2 linked regions of the Mesorhizobium japonicum MAFF 303099 genome follow. The protein of the gene in region 1 interacts with the protein of each later gene in a pairwise test. Links are inferred from orthologs where the notes say so. Each region holds a gene or a part of one and is shown on either strand. Other genes may lie near its edges. The genes, in order: gyrA and gyrB.

Region 1 (3,710 bases):
CTGATCTACATGCTCGCCACCGCAATGACAGTCGCCATGCTGATCGCCACCGTATTCGGGCTGCATCAGGAGGCACAACGCATCCGCGTCAAGGCAACCACCAAGCGCTTCGAAGGCTTCGGCCCCCGCGAGCCGTATCGTCACTACTAAACCAGTCCATACTTGCTGCCGCGCCGGCCAATGGGCCGGCGTTGCTATGTCTGGACTTATTCAGCGTTTTCCGGACCTGCGTCGGGAGCTGATTCCGTACCGCCCTCGACGGTCTCTTCGCTTTCCTCGTCCGACTGCGGCTCGGAAATCCGTTCGACCGAAACCACCTTCTCACCTTCGGCCGTGTTGAAGATGGTCACGCCCTTGGTGGCGCGGCTGGCGAAACGAATGCCGTTGACCGGCACCCGGATGACTGTGCCGCCATCCGACACCAGCATGATTTGATCGTCATTGCCGACCGGGAAGGTCGCCACCAGCCGGCCGATCTCGGCCGTCTTCGACACGTCGGTGGCGCGGATGCCCTTGCCGCCGCGGCCGGTCAGGCGGAAATCGTAGGACGACGAACGCTTGCCGTAGCCATATTCGGTCACCGTCAGCACATACTGCTCATGCGCCTTGAGGAACTCATAGCGTTCGTCTGAAAGCTCAGCCTCCTCGCCGATCTCCTCATTGGTCAGCGCGATCTCTTCCTCTTCGCCGTTAGCGCCAGCGGCAAGGCGGCGCTCGGCCGCTGCCCGCTTGAGGTAAGCGGCACGCTCTGCCGGCGACGCGTCCACATTCTCGATCACCGACATTGAGATGATGCGGTCGGTCTCGGCCATGGTGATGCCGCGCACGCCGACCGAGTTGCGGCTCTGGAAGACGCGCACATCGCCGACGGAGAAGCGGATGCACTGGCCGGAACTGGCGGTCAAGAGCACGTCGTCGTTGTCGGTGCAGGTCTCGACGCCGAGGATCTCGTCGCCTTCCTCCTCCAGCTTCATGGCGATCTTGCCGTTGCGGTTGACCTGGACGAAATCGGACAGCTTGTTGCGGCGCACGGTGCCGCGCGTGGTGGCGAACATCACGTCGAGCTCGCCCCAGCTGGTCTCGTCCTCGGGCAGCGGCATGATGGTGGTGATGCGTTCGCCCTGCTCGAGCGGCAGCATGTTGATCAGCGCCTTGCCGCGTGACTGCGGATTGCCGATCGGCAGCCGCCAGACCTTTTCCTTGTAGACGATCCCGCGCGAGGAGAAGAACAGCACCGGCGTGTGCGTGTTGGCCACGAACAGCCTGGTCACGAAATCCTCTTCCTTGGTCGACATGCCGGAGCGGCCCTTGCCGCCGCGGCGCTGCGCCCGGTAGAGCGAAAGCGGCACACGCTTGATGTAGCCGGAATGGCTCACCGTCACGACCATGTCCTCGCGCTGGATCAGGTCCTCGTCTTCCATGTCGGCGCCGCCGTCGGTCAGCTCCGTGCGGCGCGGCGTGCCGAACTCGTCGCGCACGGCGGCAAGCTCGTCCTTGACGATCTGCTGGACACGAGCTCGGGACGACAAAATGTCCAGATAATCAACGATTTCGGCGCCGATCGAGTTTAACTCGTCGGCGATCTCGTCGCGGCCGAGCGCGGTCAGGCGCTGCAGGCGCAGTTCGAGGATGGCGCGCGCCTGTTCCTCGGACAGATTGTAGGTGCCGTCCGCATTGATGCGGTGGCGCGGATCGTCGATCAGAAGGATCAGCGATTCGACATCACCGGCCGGCCAGCGCCGCTCCATCAACTGCTCGCGCGCCGTCTGCGGATCGGGCGCGGTGCGGATCAGCTTGATGACCTCGTCGATATTGGCGACGGCGATGGCAAGACCCACCAACACATGGGCGCGGTCGCGCGCCTTGCGCAGCAGGAATTTCGTCCGCCTTGTGATGACCTCTTCGCGGAAGGAGACGAACGCCTTCAGCATGTCGGTCAGGGTCAGCAGTTCCGGCTTGCCGCCATTCAGCGCCACCATATTGGCGCCGAAAGAGGTCTGCAGCGGCGTGAAGCGGTAAAGCTGGTTGAGGATGACGTCGGCGACGGCGTCGCGCTTCAGCTCGATGACGACACGGTAACCTTGGCGGTCGCTTTCGTCGCGGATGTCGGAAATGCCTTCGATGCGCTTGTCGCGCACCAGCTCGGCCATCTTCTCGATCATCGAGGCCTTGTTCACCTGGTAGGGAACCTCGGTGATGATAATCGATTCACGGTCATTGCCGCGCTGTTCGATGTTGACCTTGCCGCGCATGACGATCGAGCCACGACCGGTCGAATAGGCGCTGTAGATACCGGAACGGCCAAGCACAATGCCGCCGGTCGGGAAGTCGGGGCCTGGAATGATCTCCATCAGCGCCGGCAGGTCAATCGCCGGATTGTCGATGATGGCGATGGCGCCGTTGCAGACTTCGCCCAGATTGTGCGGCGGGATGTTGGTGGCCATGCCGACGGCGATGCCGCCGGAGCCGTTGACCAGCAGATTGGGAAAGCGCGCCGGCAGAACCTTCGGTTCGGTGTCCGAGGCATCATAAGTCTCCTGAAAATCGACCGTGTCCTTGTCGATGTCCTCCAAAAGCTCATGCGCGACCTTGGTCAGCCGCGATTCGGTGTAGCGCATGGCCGCCGGCGGGTCGCCGTCGATCGAGCCGAAATTGCCCTGCCCGTCGATCAGCGGCACGCGCAGCGACCAATCCTGCGCCATGCGCACCAAGGCGTCATAGATCGAGGCGTCGCCATGCGGATGGTATTTACCCATCACGTCGGCGACCGGGCGGGCCGACTTCACATATTTGCGGTTCCAGTGGTAACCGCTCTCATGCGCTGCATAGAGAATGCGGCGATGCACGGGCTTCAGGCCGTCGCGCACATCGGGCAGCGCACGGCTGACGATCACGCTCATGGCGTAAGAAAGATACGAGCTCTGCATCTCCTCGATAATGGAGATCGGCTCGATGCCGGTGGGGCCGCCGTCGGCGCCTCGCGGTGTCTTTTGGTCGGTCAAATCGGATCACAATCTAATCAGGAATCACTGACCGCTTATATAGGAAGCAAGGCCGAAACTCCAATGTTCGCGGCACTTTTCCAGTGTCATTTTTGATGGTAATTTCAAAAGGATACCACTGATTGCGACGATATGGCCACGACGCTTTTCGCCGCCACAAGGCAAAAGCCGGCAATGGACCAACTTTCCCACGCGAAAGCCGCAAGCGCCATGAGTTGGCGCCGGTGGCTGCCTTTGCAGGCTCTGAGCGGCTGGCAGTTCAGTGATCTCAACGGTGATCTGATCGCCGGCCTGACATTGGCGGCGATCGCCATTCCCGAGCAGATGGCAACGGCCCGGCTCGGCGGCTTTGCCCCCGAAATCGGTTTTTTCGCTTTTGTCGCCGGTTCGGTGGCGTTTGCCCTGTTCGGCGCCAATCGTCACCTCTCGGTTGGCGCGGATTCGACCATCACGCCGCTGTTCGCCGGCAGCCTGGCGCTGCTCGCCACATCCGGCTCGCCGCATTATCTGGCGCTGGCGGCCATGCTGGCACTGCTGGTCGGGCTGATCGTGACGCTCAGCGGCATCTTTCGCCTCGGCTGGATCGCCGATCTCCTGTCGGTGCCGGTTACGACAGGGTTCCTGGCCGGCATTGCCGTCCATATCATCGTTTCACAGATGCCCGGACTGCTCGGCCTGCCTGCCGAGAGTGGAGAAACCTTGCGGCGT
Region 2 (3,359 bases), 3.5 Mb from region 1 along the record:
ATCCGCAGCGCACTGCAAAACTACCAGGACAGTCTTGCCATTGTCGATCGGCTGACCAAGCTCGATCCAGGTAATTCCGACTGGCAACGCGACCTGTCGATTACGCTTTCGGAAATCGGCATGCTGGAGACCAGACAGCGCCATTTCGAGGGCTCAAGGAAGGCCTTCGAAGCCAGCCTCGGCATCCGCCAGAAACTCGCCCAGTCCGATCCGAACAATGCCATCTGGCAATTTGATCTAGTACAGGCCTACATCAACTATGCCTATGTGGCGAAGGATCCGAAGGCTGTGCTGACCAAGGCGCTGAACCTGACGCTGGACCTCGACCGCACAGGCCGGCTGGCGCCAAGAGACAAACCCACGATCAAATATTTGCGCGGCCTTCTCGCCAAACTCAACGCCGGAAAAAAATAGCCGGCTGCCGGCCCAGGATTTGGGCCGGAAATGCCCGCAAACCTTGGAAAAACCGCCTTTAGCGCCTATATCTAACGCTATATCAGGCGCGCGATTCGGGGCTGATTTTTCGCGCCGTACAAGCGGCATCTAGACAATAGGTTTTCATGAGCGACCAGATCGAGAACACCAACGGCGCCGAAGCCGAATACGGCGCCGATTCCATTAAGGTTTTGAAGGGGTTGGACGCTGTCCGCAAACGCCCTGGCATGTATATCGGCGACACGGACGACGGTTCGGGCCTGCATCACATGGTCTACGAGGTGGTCGACAACGCCATCGACGAGGCCCTGGCAGGGCACGCCGACCTCGTCACGGTGACGCTCAACCCCGATGGTTCGGTGACGGTGATCGACAATGGCCGTGGCATTCCGACCGATATTCACACCGGCGAAGGCATTTCCGCGGCCGAAGTGATCATGACGCAGCTGCATGCCGGGGGCAAATTCGACCAGAACTCCTACAAGGTGTCGGGCGGCCTGCATGGCGTCGGCGTCTCGGTGGTCAACGCGCTTTCGGCCTGGCTGAAGCTCAAGATTCGCCGCAACGGCCAGATCTTCGAAATGAGCTTCACGCACGGCAATGCCGATGCGCCGTTGAGGGCGACCGGTAGCTACGAGCAGGACAAGCAGCCGGGCACCTATGAGGGCCGCAGCGGTAGCTCTATCACCTTCTTCCCGTCGGCCGAGACCTTCACCATGGTCGAATTCGACTTCGGCACGCTGGAGCACCGGCTGCGCGAGCTCGCCTTCCTCAATTCCGGCGTGCGCATCATTCTGACCGACGGCCGCCACGCCGACATCGTGCGGCATGAACTGCACTATGATGGCGGTCTCGAGGAGTTCGTCAAATATCTCGACCGGGTCAAGAAGCCGCTGATCGAGAAGCCGATCGCCATCAAGGCCGAGCGCGACGGCATCACTGTCGAAGTGGCGATGTGGTGGAACGACAGCTACCACGAGAACGTGCTGGCCTTCACCAACAACATCCCGCAGCGCGATGGCGGCACCCATCTGGCCGGTTTCCGTGGCGCGCTGACGCGCCAGATCACCGGCTATGGCGAGTCCTCGGGCCTGACCAAGAAGGAAAAGGTCTCGCTGATCGGCGACGATTGCCGCGAAGGGCTGACGGCGGTGCTGTCGGTCAAGGTTCCCGATCCGAAATTCTCCTCGCAGACCAAGGACAAGCTGGTTTCCTCCGAGGTCCGCCCGGTGGTCGAGGGGCTGGTCAACGAGGCGCTCGGCACCTGGCTGGAAGAGCATCCGACCGAAGGCAAGGTGGTCATCGACAAGGTGATCCAGGCCGCGGCGGCGCGCGAAGCCGCGCGCAAGGCGCGCGACATCACCCGCAAGAGCTCGCTCGGCGTCACGTCCTTGCCCGGCAAGCTGGCCGACTGCCAGGAGCGCGATCCGGCGAAATCCGAAATCTTCATCGTCGAGGGTGACTCGGCCGGCGGCTCGGCCAAGGGCGGCCGTTCGCGCCAGAACCAGGCCATCCTTCCCCTGCGCGGCAAAATCCTCAATGTCGAGCGGGCGCGTTTCGACCGCATGCTCGGCTCCGACATGATCGGCACGCTGATCACCGCGCTCGGCACCTCGATCGGCAAGGACGAGTTCAACGCCGACAAGCTGCGCTACCACAAGATCATCCTGATGACCGACGCCGACGTCGACGGCGCCCATATCAGAACCTTGCTGCTCACCTTCTTCTTCCGGCAGATGCCCGAGCTGATCGAGCGCGGCCATCTCTACATCGCTCAGCCGCCGCTCTACAAAGTGACGCGCGGCAAGAGCTCGCAATACATCAAGAATGAAAGCGCCTTCGAGGAGTTCCTGATCGAGTCCGGGCTGGAGGAAGCTTCGCTGACGCTGGGCTCGGGGGAAGTGCGGACCGGGCAGGATCTGCGCGGTGCGGTCGACGACGCGCTGGCTGTGCGCCAGCTTATCAACGGCCTGCACACGCGCTACAACAGAGGCGTGGTCGAACAAGCGTCGATCGCCGGTGGGCTCAACCCCGAAGTCTTCAGCGATCTTGGCCGTGCCAACGCCATGGCGGAGCGGATTGCACAGCGCCTCGACATCATCGCCGAGGACACCGAGCGCGGCTGGACCGGGCGCATGTCGACCTCGAATGACGGCAGCGGGGGCTATGTCTTCGAGCGCACCGTGCGCAGCGTCAAGGAATACGCCCATCTCGACATGGGGCTGATCAATTCGGCCGACGCCCGCCAGCTCGACCGCTACGCGCAGCGCCTCAGCGAGGTCTACGGGACGCCGCCGGTGCTGCGCCGCAAGGATGTGTCCGAAACCGTCTCGGGGCCGCTGGCGCTGCTCAACGCCGTCTTTGCGACAGGTCGCAAGGGGCTGACCATGCAGCGCTACAAGGGTCTCGGCGAGATGAATGCCGAGCAATTGTGGGAAACCACGCTGGACCCGAATGTGCGGTCGCTGCTGCAGGTCAAGGTCAACGATGCGACCGATGCCGACAGCCTGTTCTCGCGGCTGATGGGCGACGAGGTCGAGCCACGGCGCGAATTCATCCAGGACAACGCGCTGTCGGTCGCCAATCTGGATATTTGATGCATGTTGCCCAAAACTGCGCAGCGGTTTTGGGCGAACAATATGCACAAGAACACGCACCTAAGCGCGTGGCTGAATCCGTTTCGACGCGACGCGCTTTAAGGCCGTAGCGCTGTGCTGAGGAAGCTTGCTAGCAGCGCGGCGTTGAGACGCTAGTGAAACGCGGCCCGGTCAAAGCCGGATGCGTCGATGCAAATTTCGGAAGCGGTGGCACGCCGTCGAAGCCCCAGATTTCCGCTTTTGCCCGACACGAGGTGCGGAGCGGAGCTCCGAATTGTTCCATCGCCGGCAAACAAAATCATTTTATTGCCCGCCGGAACGGAAGGC

Evidence for each region.
Region 2: the proteins of gyrA (region 1) and gyrB interact in binary tests that used the Escherichia coli proteins (3 or more experiments, as listed by UniProt). The link is inferred for Mesorhizobium japonicum MAFF 303099 from one-to-one orthologs.

Annotation. Positions count from the first base shown.
Region 1 is NC_002678.2:574,804-578,513, forward strand. What follows is about bases 7-3,398. They hold gyrA (DNA gyrase subunit A), read right to left. Parts: upstream 3,003-3,398; coding sequence 207-3,002; downstream 7-206. Other genes in these bases: MAFF_RS39920 (hypothetical protein), read left to right, coding at 7-150; MAFF_RS04090 (SulP family inorganic anion transporter), read left to right, coding at 3,177-3,398. In the rest of the region: more of MAFF_RS39920, read left to right, coding at 1-6; more of MAFF_RS04090, read left to right, coding at 3,399-3,710. UniProt on the Escherichia coli protein: A type II topoisomerase that negatively supercoils closed circular double-stranded (ds) DNA in an ATP-dependent manner to maintain chromosomes in an underwound state.
Region 2 is NC_002678.2:4,119,894-4,123,252, reverse strand. Bases 256-3,296 are described here. They hold gyrB (DNA topoisomerase (ATP-hydrolyzing) subunit B), read left to right. Parts: upstream 256-560; coding sequence 561-3,032; downstream 3,033-3,296. Other genes in these bases: MAFF_RS39170 (hypothetical protein), read left to right, coding at 3,222-3,296; MAFF_RS21255 (caspase family protein), read left to right, coding at 256-414. Also shown: more of MAFF_RS21255, read left to right, coding at 1-255; more of MAFF_RS39170, read left to right, coding at 3,297-3,359. UniProt on the Escherichia coli protein: DNA gyrase negatively supercoils closed circular double-stranded DNA in an ATP-dependent manner to maintain chromosomes in an underwound state.